2 linked regions of the Stieleria varia genome follow. The protein of the gene in region 2 binds, or shares a complex with, the protein of the main gene of each other region. Links are inferred from orthologs where the notes say so. Each region holds a gene or a part of one and is shown on either strand. Other genes may lie near its edges.

Region 1 (9,261 bases), 1.7 Mb from region 2 along the record:
CTGGGATTCCACCGCCTGTTGTTTGGAAAACAACTCTTCCCGGGAGATCAGTCCCTGGCTGACCACGCGTTCAGCAATCCGCAACTGATTTCGTTTGTCTTGCAACTCGGCTTGCGCAGCGGCGACCTCGTCCTTTGCTTGGTCCCATTTACGCTTGGCGGCTTCGTAATCTTGCTTGAGCGACAGCGCCATTGCTGCGCCGCTGTTTTCCTGCAAGGTAACGCCCTGCTCGGCAACTTCCAAACTGGACTTGGCCGCAGCTTCCTTGGACTCCATCGCAACGATTTGCGTATCGATTTGCGAGACACCTTCCGAGGCGAACGGCGTCAACCGCAGCAACAAGTCGTTTTCTTCCACATAGCTGCCTTCGCGAAGTCCCGGCTTGACGTAACTGACCACGCCTTTGGAGGGACTCATCACAGGTTGCGGGCGTTTTTGAGGGTCCAAGGCGACCACTGCTCCGATTCCCGGAGCTGTTTGTCGCCAAGGCACGAACACCAGCCCGATGATCGCGAAGAACAATGTGATGAATGTCAGCCGAGCGCACTTGCGGATCAGTCCGCCGGTGCGAACCAATTGCATCGCAGGAAAGTCGGTCGGATTGGATCGGGTGAACATGATGCGTAATTGTGGAGTTGTTTGGTGATGGATCGAGGATCGCGTTTGGCTGCGTCCCCTCACGATGTGAAATGTCGCTTGATCTTCCAGATCGATAGCGGCTGATGAATAATCCGGGCTAATGCTGGGCTGATCAAAGTTTGGGGTTGACATTGTTTTTTCAGTCCATGTTTTCGTTCCATGCATCGCAATCAAAGTGAGCCTCAGGCGCTAGCCGTGGGCCGGCACCACAATCCGCCTCAGGCGCTAGCCGTGGGCCGGCACCACAATCCGCCTCAGGCGCTAGCCGTGGGCCGGCACCACAATCCGCCTCAGGCGCACGGCTAGCGCCTGAGGCTCACTGGGACCACCAGCTGCGCCGGCAGTAGGGACATAAACTTGCGCAAACCCAAAATGCCACAACCCCAAACTTTGAGCAGTCCGGGCTAATGCCCGAACGACGTCAGTCGGCAACTCCTTCTAGCTAGTCAGTCTCAAGTAAATCTTTTGGTCACACCACGCGGCAACGTCTGCGCATTGTGTGTTGACGATCAGCGTCCAAGGACAATCTTTGGCGGTCAGATTCTGCATGATCTCACTGCGTTTTTCTTCAGCCAAATAGTCCAACACTCCGTCGACGATCAACACCTTGGGCAACGTCACGACGGCCCGTGCCAGGGTCAATTGGCGTGCTTGGATGTGCGTCAACGGATATCCGTCTGTTTGCAATTGCGTTTGTAATCCGTCTCGCAATCGGACCACGTCATCGGAGAGTCCCGCTGTCTTGAGAGCTTGTTGAATCCGGGCCCGCGCCGACCCACTGCGTCCCAGGTCAATGTTTTCTTGCAGCGTGCCATGGAACACATCTCCGCGTCCCGAATAAGCGATCAACTCGCCATGGCTGTTGGCGGCGGCCACCGAAGCGTCGATTCCGGCGATCTGTATCAGACCGCTGGTGGGTGAACAAAGTCCGGCCAACGCGCGCGTCAGCAACGCCCTGGCATTGGTGTCGTCACCCAACAGTGCCACATGGCTGCCGGCCTGGATGGATTGTTTCTCGATGTTCACTTTGGGAGTCACGAATCCGAACGACAATTGGCTCCACTTGACTTCCGCAGGTCGATTATCCACGACACCAAAATCTTGACGCGGATCGACTGGCAGATCGATCAAGTGACCGACTTTGTCGATGCCCGCCATCAAGTCATAGAATTTCTCCAGCGACTTGCCTCCCTTGGCGAACGCACCCACGACGGTGGTCACCACCAGTTCGCTGGCGACCAACTGCCCCAGCGTCAATTGACCGATGATGACCAGCCAGCCGCCCAGTCCGAGCAACGCGGTCGACGCGATGGTTTGCAGACCGATGGCGAAGATCACTTGGCGAATGACGACACGGAACTGACTCTTGCGAGCTTGCAAGTAATCGGCGGTCAATTGGTTGGCTTTGGTGATCGCCAAGGATTCCCCGCCGCCGACTTTGAATACCGATGGCATCGCTAGAACATCTTGCAACCAATGGGCAACACGGTACTTGGTGATCGATTCGTCGATCGCGGTTCGGATCCCGCCGAACCCCAGCATCCAAGTGATAAACACCATCGAGATGAGCAAGATGATGTCGAACCCGAGCAGGAACGGGTGATAGAACGCCAACAAGATCATGCCGATCATGGTCGTCAAGACGATCGAAACACCGTCCAGCAACAACACCGCGATCGCTTTTTGGATCGTCATGATGTCGAACACACGATTGGCCAACTCGCGTGGATACTCGCCTTCCAGGGCATGCTGATTGACGCGAGGAAACCGGTGTGCCAAGTCACCTACGATCCGCACGAACTGACGACGTTGCATGATTTCGACGACGATCGTCTGCAGAACCTTCAGCACCCCCGACAGTCCCAGGCATACCAGCAGGATCAAACCGAGCACGATCAGAGGCTGAATGAAAATGCCCCAACTGACGACGTTGACCAGCGACTCGATCGCCAGCGGCGTTGCCAAACCAAGGATGCCTGCCACAAACGCAAACAAGACGACCGTCCATACGTCTCGGCGGTCCAATGCGATCAGCATCAGAAACCGCTTGAGCGGTTTCATGTGTTCGTGATGATCGTGATGATCATGCGAATGACCGCCAGAGGTGATGCTGTCGCAGGAGAGCTCTCGTCGGCAGAGAATCGCTGCGATTGTGTTCTTGGGACGTATCAGGCGATGGACCTGTCGCGCGGTCAGTTTCCGGATCCGAGTCTGTTCGCCGATCGTGCATGCTTCAAAGCGTCTGCCGCTTCCCTCGGTCAGCACGGTCCACTGTTCATTGGGAGACAGCAGCACCACGGGAAATCCGTTTCTCAGGAACTCTGTGATATCTTGGGTGTCGTCTTCGGTCAGGACCGTGGTGGCAATTCCGGCATTGCTCGCACTGAGATTCAGACCCGCAATCGCTTGTGCCCCTGGCCTGGAGAGATCCGTTTCGGCTGCGTCGTCGCGGCCACGAACGTCCGCCCTGTCGACCGAGACATGGAGCGCCAGCCCGACTTGAGTCAAAACCTTGAATAAAACGTCTTCGTCGCCCTGACGGCGTTCAGAGATCGGAACCGATGCCTCAGCATCCGATTTGCTTTGATTGCTATCCATGGGAGAGTCAGACATCGGTTTCCAAGAGATTCATTCAAACGGAGTATTAAGCAAGTGGCAGGCAGATCTCACCATGTGTCACGTCACACCTATTTTCATCGGCAAGACAAGTCTCGGCATCGAGCAAAGTCGTCTTCTGGGGCTGAATCACTATCGAGGCTGGCTAGGCAAATTACTCGCCTGGATCTTTTCGTTCGCGTAATTGTCCACTTCGTGAACGTTCAGATCGTCGCTGTACTGATCCGTCCGAACGATGATGATTTCCCCGTGAGAGTCCTGTTCAATGGCGGCCCCGTGGTGTCGAGAAAGCTCCAGAGTCGCAAGAAACCAACCAATCAGTGCCGATTTGTGGATTCCGCCCTCGATCAAATCCAGCAAAGGTACGGAATTCCGATCGGCCAATCGTTTGTGAATCCGCTGCATGTAAACGTGGATCGGCGTGTCGTCGTAGATGACTTCGGTTTGCGGCGGCCCTTTGGATTCCCGCATGATCCGGCCAAAAGCGCTGACGAGGTCCCAAATCTCCAAATCCGCGATCGGCTGATCGCCTGGATCGATGCGGCGAGACGGCAAATCGTCGCTCATCCGCTCGTATCGCTGTTGCCATCGGCCAGCCATCTCGTCCAGCACAGCCGCCGCGTCTCGAATCTCCTTGTATTGCAGCAAACGCTCGACCAATTCGGACTGCGGGTCCTCGATTTCCTCCACCGCCTCCTCTTCGTCTGCCGGTCTGGGCAGCACCGCTTGGCTTTTCAGCTCCACCAGGGTGCTGGCCAAGTCGACGAAATCACCCACGTCGGTCAAATCGAGTTCTTGCAGGATTTCCAGGTATTCACCGTACTGGTCGATCACTTTGGCCAACGAAACCTCCATCAAGCTGACTTCCTGGCGACGGGCCAAGTAGAGCAGCAAGTCCATGGGACCTCGGTAAATCGGCAATTCGACGCGAAATGTCATGAATGGGTGTACGGCGAACGGTGGTAAATTGTGCGGCTGAATCGAGACCAAGGTACACCAACCCAGGCCGCAGGGACGAGGTCGCCAGGCGGCAAAAACTTGGTAAAGTCGGCAAAAGGGGCTGACTTTCTCGGGATTTTCTCACAAGGCTGTGACCGGGACACACAAGTTGGCCCTTGTTGGTTGGGGCCACCAAAATTATCATTTTCGATTCGTTTCCAGTCCCTGGTCCCAATCTTACAGTCCCTATCACACACGGTCCCATTCTCTGATGTCCAACCCCATCCAGCGACACGTTCTCTCCGCACTGGTGCAGAACGTTCCCGGGGTGCTCGCCCATATTTCTGGGATGCTTGCCTCACGCGGATTCAACATCGACTCCCTCGCGGTCGGTGAAACCGAAGACACCCGTTTGTCCCGAATGACGTTCGTCGTCGTCGGTGACGATCGAGTCCTGGAACAAGTACGCAAGCAGTTGGAGAAAATCGTCACGGTCGTACGAGTGATCGATGTCAGTGCCCAAGACCACGTCGAACGCGACCTGTTACTGGTCCGTGTGAAATGCAGCCAAGGCGGAACCCGCGCCGAACTCCGTGAACTGGCTGATATTTTCCGCGGAAAAATCGTCGATGTCGGTCCAGAAGAATTGATGATCGAAATGAGCGGTCGTGAAAACAAAGTCCAGGCGTTCATCGAACGTATTCGACCCTACGGGATCACGGAACTGGTTCGCACCGGTCGGATCGCGATGGTGCGAAGCGACTGTTTGTCGGCCGAAAAATCCGATTCCAAGGCACAGCCCAGTAGGGCAACCGTCTGAGCCCGATCATCGCTTTCTTGCTGAATACGCGCGGAGCTTTCGTTCACTTCAGGTCTGAGCGTTCCGCTGATCACCTCATCCGGCGCACATCCAGGCCTGCCTTGGCAATCCGGGTAAGCGTTAAGGGAAAAGCCCAAAAAGCGAACATCGAATTCAACCGGTTTCGCTTTCCAACCTTTCAATACATTCATTGCTTCCTCTCTCGAAAAGACACTCTCCATGGCTGCCACCATCTACTACGAAAACGACGCTGACCTCTCGCACCTCAAGGGCAAGACCATCGCGATTCTCGGCTACGGTTCACAAGGACACGCGCAAGCCCAGAACCTTCGCGATAGCGGTTGCAACGTTGTGATCGGACAACGCCCCGGTTCCAAGAACTACGACCTCGCTGTCTCCCACGATTTCAAGCCGATGTCGATCGCCGAAGCCACCAAGGCGGCCGATGTCGTCAACGTGTTGTTGCCCGACGAAGTGCAAGCGGACATCTTCAAGTCGGAGATACGTGACAACCTGTCCAAGGGCAACATCCTGATGTGCTCACACGGATTCAACATCCACTTTGAACAAATCACGCCTCCCGAAGGTATCGATACCCTGCTGGTTGCCCCCAAAGGCCCCGGGCACTTGGTACGTAGCGAGTACGAAAAAGGTGGCGGGGTTCCCTGCTTGATCGCCCTGGGCGAAGGAGCAGCCGAGTCGACCAAGAACATCGGTTTGGCGTACGCGAAAGGCATCGGGGGAACCCGCGGTGGTGTGATTCAAACGTCGTTCGCCGAAGAAACCGAGACGGACCTGTTCGGCGAACAAGTCGTTTTGTGCGGCGGCGTGAGCGAGTTGGTCAAAGCCGGTTTTGAAACGCTGGTGGAAGCCGGCTATCAGCCCGAAATGGCGTACTTTGAGTGCATGCACGAACTGAAGCTCATCGTCGACTTGCTCTATCAAGGCGGCTTGAGCTACATGCGTTACAGCATCAGCAACACCGCCGAGTACGGTGACTACGTCAGCGGTCCGCGAATCATCACGCCCGAAACCAAGCTTGAGATGAAGCGGATCCTGACCGAGATCCAAAACGGAACCTTCGCCCGCAATTGGATCCTCGAAAACCGTGGCGGCGCCGCGTTCTTCAAAGCCACCCGTCGTCGCGAGCGTGACCACGGCGTCGAGCAAATCGGCCGCGGCCTCCGCAAGATGATGACTTGGATCGAAGAAAAAGAAGTTTGATCCAAGGGTGTTAGCCATATGTACGTCAGCCTTATGTACGTCAGCCTTTCTAGGCTGACATACCCCCAGCATGTCAGCCTGGAAAGGCTGACGTACCCCCGCATGTCAGCCTGGAAAGGCTGACGTACACCAAGAGTCACTGTTCGGTGACGACCTCATGGTCGTTGCGATGGGTCAACCGCCCCAAGACATCCGTTGAGATGTTCACGTCAAACGTGCGCACACTGCCGTCTGCGAAAACAAAGTTCACACCGCCCACGTGGTAGCTGCCAAAGTTGTTTTGGAACTGATCGTTGGGAAACCGCGCCAGCGGATAACCCGGTCCGCCACATCGCGAAAAATTCGCCGGGTGGTCCCCGTTGTAAATCGCACCATCCTCGGGCGAGATTCCTTGACGCAGCGGCCGGACATGTTTCTCGCCGACCAGAATGGTGTTGCTGGCTCCGTCTTCTAAGCTTGCGTAGTTGGTTCGGCTGCTCCAACTGACCAACTCGGCGTTGGGCGGCGCGTAATAGCCTTCCGGCACTGTCGGCGGCTCAGTCGCTCCGCGGCCCATGATCATCGCACCGTTGGACGTGATCCAGTTCCAAACGCCTGCCGGCCCGTGCCCGGCGCTGCACGCGTAATCTGAAACCGTCCCGGGCACATGTCCGCTGATCTCAAAGGGCGACAGAATGTCATCGCCCGCGACGCTGATCACCTTCGCGTCCCGGCGACTGGGGCAATAGTACATCGGTATCTGTGTCAAACGTGCTTCGTCACTCTGATAGTAATACTTCAGCCGATCGTTCCACTCTGCTCTCAACGCCGACTGCTCCATGAACGGCAAGATCAAGAATGCCCAGCTTGTGTAATGGTCGTAGTTTCGGCTGGGCGGCAATTCCTTTCGTTGACTTTCAAAATTCTGAACCGCCAGTCCGACCTGTTTCAGATTGTTCTGGCAACTGGTCATCCGAGCCGCTTCTCGAGACGCCTGCACGGCGGGCAACAACAACCCGACCAAGATGGAGATGATGGCAATGGAAACCAACAACTCGATCAGCGTAAACCCTCGTTGGCGCCGTCTCCGTAATGGTGTGCTAGGCATCGGCAATACTCCGTTGACCATTGGCAACATATCGTTGAATGATGAATTTGATTCCCGGGGACGAGACCCATACGTTATAAAGGATCTCAGTCGCCGGTTCCTCAATGTCGTTCGCGATTTTTTGAAATGTCCGTGTTCTTTATCGTTGCTGACCACAAGGTCCTCGGTCCCTTTACGGGTATCGAGCTTCGGGAAGCCGCACTGGCGGGCGTGCTGTCATCAGATTGCATGATCGGCGGAACACCCCGCGGACCTTGGCATTCGGCCGGCACGGTTGGACTTTTTAATGACCAAAAGGTTCCCCAGCCGCATCCCCCAGGTGTGGTCGTGCCGTTGTTTGACGTTCAGGGTTTGCCGGGTGCCTTTCAAGGTCCTTTTAAGTTGCGTGAGTTGATCGGATTCGCGTCACGTGGCTTGCTGCCATTGGACAGCCAGTATCGAGCAGTGGGCACCGAATCCTGGGGTTTGGTTAGCAATCTGCGGATCATCGCCGTGTGTGTTTCGGGTGATCTGGTGCTGGTGGATCCCGATGGCAGGATCTGCTTGCGCACCCGCGGCGTTGCTGCGGGTGCCGATGCGAACCGCTGGAGTGTCGAGCATCGACCACCTGGTGCGCTTGCCAAGCCCGTTGAACGTTCGGGAGCGACTCCCGTCAGGGAACGCAATGAAATTGCGCAGTACGGTGACGTCGGCGAGAGCGAGCAAGCCGTTTCCGAAAACAACGAGGTAGAAACGGAGCTGACACGATCGCTTCGGCAATCCTTGGTGCTTGATCCGAAAGTTCGCAAGCAATCGCAGGATCGACCGGCCAATTGTGCGTTTCCCTACGGGGTCAGCATGAGACGTGCGGCGATCGTCACCGGCGTCGTCACAAGCCTGCTGCTCTTGGCGTTCGTCGTTCCCACGCTGTTGCGTCAATGGAACGATCGCACCATGGATCACGATGCGTTAATCGGACAATGGATCCACGCGACGGACCCGGATCAGCCACGCTTCGGCATTTCTTTCGATGCCGGCGGGCATTGCGTCATTTTCAATGCCAACGGTGCATCCTGGACGGGCAGCTTTGATTGGCCCCAGCGTGGCGGTCAATGGATGAGCGGAGCGGGCATCCCGGGGCTGAAAACAAAGATCGATGAATCGGAACCTGAACATCAGCTCGCATTGATCCAGCCGTCGGACGGTTACATCAAGTTGTCCGGGTTTGTCAAAGATCCTCCGATGATCGATGGGCATCATGTACGTGACCTCTTTGTGCGACGGATCGGTGATCAGTTGATGCTCGGCTACTTGACCTCCGTTGAAATCACGGACTCCGAAAAACGCATGACGGCGGCATGGGTTTCGACCCGTCGTTTTGCAACGGCTCAGCCGACTGATATTTTGGCTCAGTTGAAATCCATTCCGGAACGTTCAACCGCGTCGAATTCTCCCGAACCTTACCGCTCAGCACCCGTATTGGCGGATGCGATCGCAGCGGTTTCAAACCAGTCTGCAAGCCTATCTGAAAATGACGCCGACGGCAGTCCCGCTTATTCGGCAACGGTCAACGGATCGTTCTTGTTGAAACTGTTGGGCGTGCCCGATGAAGCCCGCCGGTTGTATCCGTTCGAAGCCCCCAAGGTACCGCTCGGCGAATCATTCGAAGGATCGCAGTTGGTGCGATACCGAGACGTCACGCTCATGCTCAGCCCCAGCGGTGAAATCCAATACGTCCGCGTCGGCGGTCTGCCGGCGAACAAGAACGTATCAGGGTAAGAACCGTGGCCTGAGCTGCGACGCGTCAGTGGCCGGGTCGTTGTAACATCGAGCATTGGTTCCACTGTGCAATACCCGTGGCCTAGACGGCCAGCGGCTCAGGGCGTTTGACATTACCAAACGCTGTGCGACGCGACGCTTTCTATCGCAATCCGGATGACTCGTAGGCAGTGTCGAT
Region 2 (10,704 bases):
CCCATCAATCCCGCTAATCCTGAATGTCACGCCACTCATCGGAGCATCAATCAACGGTTCATACACTCCATTTCGATTGAGATCCTCAAACTTGAACCCATGAATTGAGCCCGGAATCGCGCTACCAAAATTGCGGGTAACATTGTTGCCGGTTAATTCCACGATACGGGGAAATGTCGAAGTTGTTGCTACATGACGACTGGGAAGACTGGCTCTCAGAAAATAAGTGCCAGCGGCGACCCGCGGGGTCGAATAGGTTCCATCTACGCCACTCAAGAAGGTGGCGATCAGAATATCGTCGTCACCGCCAATCCCCGTCCCCGCCCCCAATCCATTTCCATCATTGCCAAATGAATTGTCGCCACCGTCTCGAAAAAACTGCAGCTCCACACCACTCAACCCCAGATCCTCAGGTATATCCCTGTCGCCCGCTGCATCCATGTCTTCAAACACTACCCCCGATACCGTGAACGGATAATGTTCCAACAACAGTCGCGCGTTGCCTTGCTCATACACCTCAAACCAATCGGTGTTGATCAGCGTATCTCCCCTCAAATTCCATCCACCGCCGATATCGACGGTGTCGTTCAGATTTCGACGAACGATCAGCTCATTGGATTCATCACTGATGTTCAAGACATCCATCACATCTAATTGCAAAGTCTGTTGGTAAATATCCGTCAGATCGATCGCCTCCACCCCTAGAATGCGATTGTCAGGCAGCCCACGTAAATTAAGCGTCCCGGTACCGACGACCTCCAAGGTATCAACACCTGTCCCGCCAACCACTCGTTCGAAGCCACCCGGCGTAATCTGAATCGTATCGTCGCCCTGTCCGCCACGAATGCTGTCAGTACCACTGCGACTGATAACACGATCATCGCCCCCGCCAGCAACGATGATTTCGTCCATGAAAGAACCGGTGATCGTATCCCCTGCAGGCGTTCCCTGACGCGTAACGCCCCCGATGAAATCGCGACCGTAGATCAGATACGTCTCGCCAGCAAACGCACGACCGTTTCCAACACTCCTTGCAGCGGGAGCCCCTAACAAAACGTCATCGTATCCGTCCCCATTGACATCGCCACCCATCGCAATGGCTTCCCCGAGACCGTCCATGGCGTCTGCACCTAGAAACGTTAGCGTCAGATCGCCAAATCCATCGAGGTCGTCCAACCTGATTTGACTGGGAAAGTCTCTGCGACCAAAAAGCACATGTGCTTCACCGGCGTTGTTTCGAGTTCCACCCAACGGATCACCGCCCGGCGACGAGATCAGAATGTCATCCAGACCGTCCCCGTTGATATCCCCACCGCCTTGCACCTTCCCTGAAAAATCATTTGCGTTTGCACCGTAGATGACGAAACCATTTGCCAGGGGAGTTGCTAAATCAATCGATGCGGGCCACGCCATCTGCCCATAAATCAGAAAGGCCTCCCCAGTCGCGTTGTCCGTATTTGTTTCTCCGCTGGCGTTCGTGGCGGCAACGAGAATGTCGTCGAGACCGTCGCCATTGACATCGCCCGCGCCGCTGAGCACATCCCCCAGACGATCCCCACTATCGACGCCGTGAATGACGACGCCCGCGGTGCCCAAGCTATCCAGCGAGAGAGAAGGAGGTAGCGTGGGGCCGCCAAAGACCAAATAGCCTGCCCCCGCATCAAGCTTGGCATCGCCTGGGCCATCCGCTCCTGGTACGCCGATCAAAACATCCGCGTAACCATCCCCATCAACGTCTCCCGCGTTGGTAACACTCACCCCTGCTTGATCAAAGGTCCGTCCCCCGTACAACGCAACGCCCGCCGTGCCAAGTGTCCCAACATCGATCTGCGGCGGTGCAGTCGTAGAACCGTAAATAATGTATGCGTCGCCCGCAGCATTCTCTGAATTGGTCGCCCCATAAGCGGCAAAAGCACCAACCAAAAGATCCGCCAAACCATCTCCGTTGACATCGCCTCCCCCGGCAATCGAAGCCCCGAAACGATCATTGAGATCCGCACCGTAAATCGTCAAGTCCGGCACACTTCCCGCTGCCAGATTGATTGCCCCGGGCAGCGACAGTCCACCGTAGAACACATATACTTCGCCCGAATCGCTACGGGAATTGTTGCCCCCGTCGCCGCCGACGGCTGCGATTGCGATGTCATCAAAACCATCCCCGTTGAAGTCACCGATTCCAGAGACACTGCTGCCACTCTCGTCTGAGTTGTCGGCACCGTAGATGATCACGTCCGCAACCCCTGGATTCACAAGGTCGTGCAGCGGATTTAACGATGCAGAACCGAAAACGATGTACGATTCTCCCGCGGAGTTGGCTCCGTTGCCCAAGCCGTCACCGCCAAGGGCACCAATAAGGACGTCGTCATATCCATCGCCATTAAGATCACCAAGAATATCTACGGAGCGAGCGCTGACGTCATTGGACTCCGCTCCATAAAAGATCGCGCCTTCCCCGAGTCCGAGACCACCTGCCAAATCAATCGTAGGCGCCGGCGGCAAATACACAACGTCTAGCTTGACTTCGTCCGTATTCCTCGGATCCTCAATCGCCCTCACCGTGGTCCCGCCGGAGTCCAAAACACTGCGCGCGCGAATCGTAACGCTCCCCGAATTGATCGCCGCCGAAATCAACGCGGGATCAATCAACATCCGGTGCGTTCCCACGCCCGTCATAGAGGCATTAAATGTCCCCAGCAATGGAGCCACGACTGAGGCATCAGACAATTGCACCGTTCCATCTCCCGCAAAACCGTCAATGTTAATTGTCGAATTTACGTCTTGGTCGAAAACGGTGTACTCCAACGCCGCCGAAATGATCGTCGAACCGGTCGGAATGCTTGAGGTCGAAAACTCAAACACGCCGACGCGTTGATCACCTGCCGCAACACGATTATCAATCGCAATTGTGTTACCGGAGAAATTGATGACGTCAAAGCTGCCATCCCGATTGGTGTCAATCACTTCCGCATCCGATGAGACGGAGATTGCAGTTTGCTCCGTTCCTGGAGGCTCAGCCAAGGTCAATCGCAAGTTAGGGTAAAAAGACGTCGACCTAGCTCCCTCGCGGCTATGAATCCTTAAATCACCAGCGGGTGTGTTCGCATGAATCCTTAGCGTTAAAGCCCCGGAAGCAATTGCTCCTGACAACACAACAGGATCCAATGACACTGCATTTCCGCCCGTCAACCCACCGATGAATGTGCCTGCTGTCACTCCAACTGCTGTTGCATCCGAGAGTAGAATGTTTCCATCGCCCAGAAACGCCTCCACCGTGTAACTGGTTCCCGCAGGCACTGACTGGACAAAGAATTCAAGCGCAGCAGCCTCGATCTGTGTTCCCGCAGGAATCGAAGTCGTGTCAAATTCCAAAACCACCACCTTCGTTTCGGCCGGCGCCGCAGCGGAGTCTCGCGCATCCATTCCCAAAGCCGCTTCAGAGATCACATCGAACGTACCATCGCGGTTGGTGTCGATGATCTCCGCATCACGAATAACCTGCAGTGACACATCCAATGCTAACAACATGCGGTTTTCCAACCGCTCTGTCAGCAATCGACGACGACGCCTACCCTGTGTCCTCTTCGACCTGGGTTGGATGCGATGATTGCCGTGATCTTCAACCAGTTGACTCTTTAATGACATGCTCATGATGGGATTGCAGGGCATTTGTTGGCCGACGCAGCAACGCCAGTACCAGTGCCGATGTCCAGTGCAGAATGAGATAGGATGGCGGGTCAAAGAGCTAACCATTCGCTTTTTTCAGACCACTATGGCCTGAGAACGAATCGTTCGCTCAATAGGAAAAAAGCTCCTAGCAGCCGCCCAAACCAAATTCCGGTCCGAACATGCTCCAGAGAGAACGGACTAAAGTAAGCCAGCCGACAGCGGGGTGCAAGTTTACAGGTCGTAGCGGTCAGGAGCCCCGGAGGTTGCCCCGGAGGTTGCCCCGGAGGTTGCCCCGGAACGATCTCGTCAAAACACCCGCTTTTCCAACGCCCAGCATCGGTTTCAACGCATCAAACGGCACTCAAACACCTGTCAGCTGCTAAGCACCGCCCCCCCCAAAGCTACAGGCTGGTGCTATGCGTCCCAAGCCGCCGACCATCAGACCACGAGCCTGGACTGCGACAAGTAAGAGGTTGAAACGCTCTTTTGCCGCCACCGTTTTATTCCCCGTGTCACCTCCACCAAGGAACTTGGGGGAGGTCGAGCAGAGCTGTTTAGGCGAATGCGAGGGAGGGGGTACGTGTGAAGGAAATAGGTTGACCAACGCGGTTTGTAGCGCGTAGCCCCCTCCCTGATCTTGCTTCGCTTGATCCGACATCCCCCAGCTGCGCCGGTGGAGGTGACAGCAGAGCCCGCGCAAACCCATAATGCCACAACCCCAAAACTTTGAGCAGGCCACCACGAGCCACCAAACAAAGACACAAATTCATTCGCCGCCGACCCAATGACAAAACCTACGCGGCTTCGCCCTCGGTGATCTCGCCGTCGTCGCTGACGTCTTCGAATTTGATCGAGACCTGCTTGCTGACGCCCGATTCCTGCATCGTGACGCCGTACAACGTCGTTGCGGCGGTCATCGTTTTCTTGCTGTGCGTCACCACCACAAACTTGCTGTGGTCCAAGAACTCATTGAGCACGGTGACGAATCGACCAATGTTCGCTTCGTCAAACGGCGCGTCGACTTCGTCCAACACACAAAACGGACTGGGACGATACTGGAAAATCGACATCAACAACGCCACCGCCGTCAACGCTTTCTCACCACCGGAGAGCAACGAGTTGCTGAAACTCGGTTTGCCCGGCGGTGTCGCCACGATCTCCACACCGGCTTCCAACGGATCGTCGCTGTCTTCCAAAACCAAGTCCGCATGCCCGCCGCCGAATGACTTGCGATACAACTTTTGAAAGTTCTGCCGGATGGCTTCGAGTGTGTCGAGAAACAATCGCCGTGAATCCGCGTTGATGCGTCCAATGATCCGCTGCAACGAATCTTTCGCCGCCGACAAGTCTTCGTACTGTGAGTGCAGATGGTCGTAGCGTTCCTGCAGCCCCTCCAGTTCCTCGAGCGCCTCCATATTGACGCTGCTGGTTCGCTGCAACTGTTCACGCAAACGCGCGATCTCTGATTCGACTTCTTGTCGGTTCTCAGGCTCTTGCAAATCCTCCGGCGGCTCATCGCCGCGAAGATCAATTTGGTAGTCTTCCTGCAAACGCTCGGCGAGCGAATCCATCCGCATGACCAAGTTGTCGCGACGCGCGTTGAGCGAGTGAACGGCTTCACTGGCAGTCGCAGCCGCCTTCATCGCTTTTTCACTCGCGGCGATCACGTCCCGGTTGGACTGGCGAACTCGCGCGGCGTCTTCGGCCAACAACCGCAGCTTTCGCTCGTTCTGCTCTGCGTCCCAGTGCAGCGTGGCGAGTTGATCGGTCGCATCCAACATCCGAGCGGTCAGCATGTCCAAACGCTGTCGCGCCGCATCGGCCGCACCACGCGCCTCATCGACCGCAGCTTGTCGCTCGCCCTGATCCCGGCGCTGCTGCTCGATTGCTGCCGACAGCGCTTCGTATTTCTGCTCTGCACGGGCAACGTCCACGGAGACTTCCATCACCGCGTTGGTGGCTGCCTGCAACGCCGACTGGGTCTCGCTGATCATCTCATCGATCTCGGCCGAACGCATCTCCAAGGCTTCGATGGTTTCTCGCCCCTGCTTGATGCGGGCTTCCAGACCGACGTCTTCTTTCTTGGCCGCCGCTTGCTCGTCACTGGATGTCTGAATCTCGGACTGCAGTTCTTCGAGTGCTCCCTGACGCGACGCCACACGTTCGCTGGCGTGACGCCGCTCGGCTTCGGCAGCCGCATGCTGAGTCAACAACGCACGATGAGCTTGCTCGGCCCGCCCAAGCTCCGAATCTTGCGTCTCGACCAATTCCAGCAAGCGTGCCATTTCCTCGTCGTTGTCGTGAATCTGAAACGTGTAGTGCTCGATCTCTTCCGCTGCGGCGATCAACTCGCTGCGACGACTGATCAAACCGGTCGCCGTGCCGATCTTGCCGACCACAATCGCGCCATCACTCTCCAGCACTTCGCCCGACTGGGTGACGAACCGCATCTCCTTGCCACCGAGCTTACGCAAGCCCATGGCGGTCTCCAGCGAATCGACCACCCATGTGCTGGAGAGCAAGTGCTGGACGATGGGCAGATGCTCGGGTTCGCATTGCACCAAACGGTCGGCACGCCCCACGACTCCTTGCAAGCCATCCAGCTTGATGCGGTCCGCATCGTGAGTCGCGGGCAACGCGTCGGCACGCAGCAAACCCACGCGGCCATCGATGACCAACTCGGAACGCACGACAGCATCTTGAATCTCGGTGCCCGTCACAACAACGTACTGACTGCGGTGACCCAACGCCGTGTCGATCATCGGTGCCACCGACGTTTCGGCCTTGATCAAATCGGCGACCATCCCGCGAATCGACGACGCGAAACGCTTGGCCCCTCCGTTGTCATCGCTGAGCAACGTGCGCACGCCGCCCGAGACTCCTTCTTGACGTCTTTGCAAATCCTCCAAAACGATGTGCCGCTGACGCACACCTTCCAGCCGCGTCTTCAACGCCGAGTGTTCTTCTTGACGTCGCGACAAAGTTCGACGGTTTTCCTGCGATTTGGCTTCGGCGATCTGAACGTCGGCGGACGCCTTTTGAATCCGTTGTTCCAGTTCGCTACAACGTAGCCGTGTCTTTTCCGCTTCTTGATTCGCCGCCTCCAGAGCCGACTGAGCCGCTTGCAACCGTGTCGCCAAAGTCACCAGCAAGCGACCGGCTTCCGCGATCCGTGCTTGGATGCTCTGACGCGCCGATTCACGATCGGCGACGTCGCGAACGGTGGCCAAGTGCTCGCGTTGAGTCTCATCGCGGCTCTTCAGCACGCCGTCCATTTCCTGTTGGATCTTGTCGCGATGTTGCTCGACTTGCCCGGCACGTTCACGCACAGATGCGAGTTCGTCTTGGTAAGCTTGCAACCGATCCGTGGCGCCGCGTAACTCCGCGGCGGCCGAACCGGCTTGACTACGCAACAGCCTGACACGCCGCAACGCTTTGGCGATCGTCGTACGCAACTCGGCGACGGACGATTTGTCGGCCTCTCGGCGTCCAGCCAATTCCGCGATCGTTTGCGATAAAGTCGACCGGACGGACTCGAGCTGTTGTGCTTCGTCGGCGATCTGTTGCAACTGCGCGTCGGCAGCTTGACGCTGCTGAGTCATCTCCTCACGCTGCTGCTCCAGTTGACTCAGTCGCTCGTTGGCTTGCTGAAACTCCGTTTTGATCTCGTCAGACTCGGACTGCATCTGCGCCCAGTCCGTCCACGCGACCACGGTTCGCAGTTCTTTGAGCCGCTCGGTGGCTTGCCGGTAACGCTCGGCCTTACTGGCCTGGCTGCGAACGCTTTTCAGCCGCGCGCCGACTTCGTCGACGATGTCACCCAATCGGGTCAAGTTGGTTTGCACGCGGGCCAAGCGACGCTCGGCCTCGACCTTCTTGGCTTTGAAGCGCGAGATCCCCGCCGCCTCCTCAAAAATCGCGCGACGATCCTTGGCATTGGCTTGCAACATCCGATCGACTTTTCCCTGTTCGATCAGACTGTATGCGTCGATTCCGATCCCCGTGCCACGGATCAAATCACGGACATCCTTCAGTCGAACGGCCTGATTGTTGATCAGGTACTCGCTCTCGCCACTCCGGTACACCCGCCGCGTGACGTGGACTTCCGGGGCATCGACCGGCAGATTGCCGTCGGCGTTTTCAAAGATGATCGTGGCTTCGGCCGCATTGGCCGCCGCACGCGTCTGCGATCCCTTGAAGATCACGTCGGACATGTCCTTGCCACGCAGACTCTTGGCGCTTTGAGACCCCAGCACCCATTTGATGGCATCGACGATATTGGATTTCCCCGAACCGTTTGGCCCGACGACCACGGTGATCCCGTCCGGAAAATCGAAACGCGTCCGATCCGCAAAGCTCTTGAAACCGGCCAGTTCGAGTGCTTTGAGCATGCGGGGAAACGGAATCGCGGTAAAAGGGGAGGGCAGTCGGCTCGTCAGTGGGGTGGCTGAACTTCACGAAACAGCACCCCTCAAGAGTAGATGAAACACGCTGCCTGGCCTAGCTCTTTTCAAAACAAAACGCCGACCCAAACCCCCTAAAACACTGCAATGCACGCATTTCCAGGCATCGCAGACCTCCTAACCGGCATAACCGGGCGTGTATTCCCGTAGCCGCGTCTCTCGGGAGGTGCGATTAATAAGCTACCGCTTGCGGATTGTCGTTCGACTCTCCGAGTCGACAACGTACAGCGGAGATCGCTATCGACGTGGAACGTCGAGCGACAATCGTCCAATCACCGTAAGATGGGCAATCCTGATCTTGCGATCACGCTCGCTCCGTTTCCCCACCCCACAGCACCTCGCCCACGACGCCATGACGGTTGCCTTTCTGTTCGTCGCCGTCCTGCTGCTGATGGGTGTGGTGCTGAGACAATCCCTCGGCGTGCTTCGCTGGCTCTTTATCCCCGCATCGGTTGTGGCCGGACTGATCGGACTGGTGGTCATTCAGGCGGCAAATGCCGTGGAGCTGCCCATGGCCAACCTCATCGCCAGGAACTTGGCTGAGACCCTCGCCAAGTGGCCGGGATTCCTGATCGCCATCGTGTTCGCTGGCATGCTGCTTGAAAGCACACCGGGCGACTCGCGGGGCTCGGCCCTGACGAATCGCTTCACCCGCGTGGGCAAACAAGGTCTAATGGTGTGGATCATCGTCTTGGGCGAAACCGCCGTCGGCCTGCTCGCAACGTGGCTGTTGGTGCAATCGTATTTCGACGTCCCAAACTCCTTCGGAATGCTGATCGAAACCGGGTTCGCCGGCGGCCACGGCACCGCGGCTGCGATGGGCCAAGTTTACCGGCATCCCTCAATCGACCTGCCCAGCGGCCAAGACCTCGGCGTGCTGATGGCAACCTTTGGACTGGTCTACGGTGTGGTCTCAGGAATCGGATGGATCAACCTCGGCGCACGACTGGGTTGGATTCAACGCACCGACTCGCAACGCAACGCGACAGGAACCCTGGATCGAGAAAGAATCCCGATTGGCATTCAACGTATCGATCGTGACACGATCGACCCGCTGCTATTGCAAGTCATCTGGCTCGCGTTGGCCTTTGGAATCGGACTTGCGTTGCAGTCATTGGTTAGCGCCGATGCGTCCTGGATCGATTCACAGTGGATTCAAGACACAGCGACAACCGACGACGCGGACAAACAACTCAACAACCGACTGACGTTCTCACACGTATTGAACTTTCCGTTGTTCATCTACACGCTGTTCGGCGGTCTGGCGGTTCGCAAGCTGCTGACGGTGACGGGACACGCCGACAAAATCGACAACGCCACGATCAATCGGTTGACGTCCACGGCGATGGAGATCCTCGTCGTCGCCGCAATCGCTTCACTGAACCTCGAGCTGATCTCAACCCTGCTGGGACCCTTCATGATCTTGTTCGTTACTGGTGCGATCTGGACAGCCGTCTGCCTGCTATTGATCTCGCGTTGGATCTTGCCCGCGGACTGCTGGTTCCAACTCGGCTTGATCAACTACGGCATGTCCACCGGCACCACCGCCACGGGCTTTGTATTGCTACGCGTGGTCGATCCGCAACTGAAGACGCAAGCGGCAACGGACTACGCGCTCGCCGCCCCGCTGTCCGCCCCCTTCATCGGCGGCGGCATGATCACCGTCGCACTTCCCTTGTTGGTTTTGGAACGCGTCCCAATCGCATGGCCCGCAACTATCATCACAGGGATCGTCGTAGCATTGATCCTCACCGGCCGCCTCTGGAATCGAAACAAGTTGGAGTCCAGGCTTTAGCCGCTCAGCACTGAACCAGCACTGACATCAGCCCTCAATCGCCTAAAGGCTACACTCCAACGTTGGAGTCCAGGCTTTAGCCGCTCAGCACTGAACCAACACTAAACCAACACTGACACCAGCCCCCAATCGCCTAAAGGCTATACTCCAACGGTCGCATCCCATTCACTCCTCTTTCACCATCAACGCTTCACAACACCCAACCCGACCAACCACTGTTCACACAGTCCCGGCCACTGATCCAAACCCTTCATCCCAACGGCCAATCCCACACCGTGCCGGCCTTTGGGAAACACGTGCATCTCCGCGGGCACACCCGCGCGACGGCATGCCATGAAATACTCAACCGCATTGTCAACCGCCACAACAGGATCGTCCGCCGTGTGAAACAAAAACGTCGGAGGCGTCTCTTTGCTCACCTGCGACTCGTTGGACAACGAGGCCACCAACTCGGCCGGCGCATCCTCACCCAACAGATTTCGCTGGCTGCCACCGTGCGTGTAGGGTTTGTCGAACGCGATCACCGGATAGCACAGAATGCTGAAGTTCGGACGCGATGAAACACGGGCGACCGGATCCGTGGCTTCCTTGTCGCCCTCAAGGAACTTTGTCGAAACGGTTGAGCAGAGGTGACCGCCGGCGGAAAAACCCATCACGCCGATTCGATCCGGGTCGATGTTCCACTCACTCGCTTTGGCGCGAACCGTTTGGATCGCGTGCTGCGCGTCCATCATCGGATAGGGATGCCCGTAGCCCTTGCCCGCGTTTCCTTTGCCACGC

Evidence for each region.
Region 1: the proteins of smc (region 2) and Pla52nx_RS21335 are in contact, whole or in part, in a crystal structure (PDB 3ZGX), measured with the Bacillus subtilis proteins. The link is inferred for Stieleria varia from one-to-one orthologs.

What each region holds. Positions count from the first base shown.
Region 1 is NZ_CP151726.1:6,279,082-6,288,342, forward strand. What follows is about bases 2,292-5,033. They hold Pla52nx_RS21335 (segregation and condensation protein A), read right to left. Parts: upstream 4,195-5,033; coding sequence 3,388-4,194; downstream 2,292-3,387. Other genes in these bases: Pla52nx_RS21330 (ATP-binding cassette domain-containing protein), read right to left, coding at 2,292-3,252; ilvN (acetolactate synthase small subunit), read left to right, coding at 4,466-5,014. Outside these bases: Pla52nx_RS21325 (HlyD family secretion protein), read right to left, coding at 1-618; more of Pla52nx_RS21330, read right to left, coding at 1,078-2,291; ilvC (ketol-acid reductoisomerase), read left to right, coding at 5,234-6,238; Pla52nx_RS21350 (DUF1559 domain-containing protein), read right to left, coding at 6,375-7,325; Pla52nx_RS21355 (hypothetical protein), read left to right, coding at 7,452-9,083; Pla52nx_RS21360 (Gfo/Idh/MocA family protein), read right to left, coding at 9,226-9,261. UniProt on the Bacillus subtilis protein: Participates in chromosomal partition during cell division. May act via the formation of a condensin-like complex containing Smc and ScpB that pull DNA away from mid-cell into both cell halves.
Region 2 is NZ_CP151726.1:7,966,263-7,976,966, forward strand. The notes cover bases 4,261-8,445. They hold smc (chromosome segregation protein SMC), read right to left. Parts: upstream 8,058-8,445; coding sequence 4,461-8,057; downstream 4,261-4,460. Outside these bases: Pla52nx_RS26805 (Ig-like domain-containing protein), read right to left, coding at 1-3,525; Pla52nx_RS26815 (sodium/glutamate symporter), read left to right, coding at 8,482-9,924; Pla52nx_RS26820 (alpha/beta hydrolase), read right to left, coding at 10,107-10,704. UniProt on the Bacillus subtilis protein: Required for chromosome condensation and partitioning.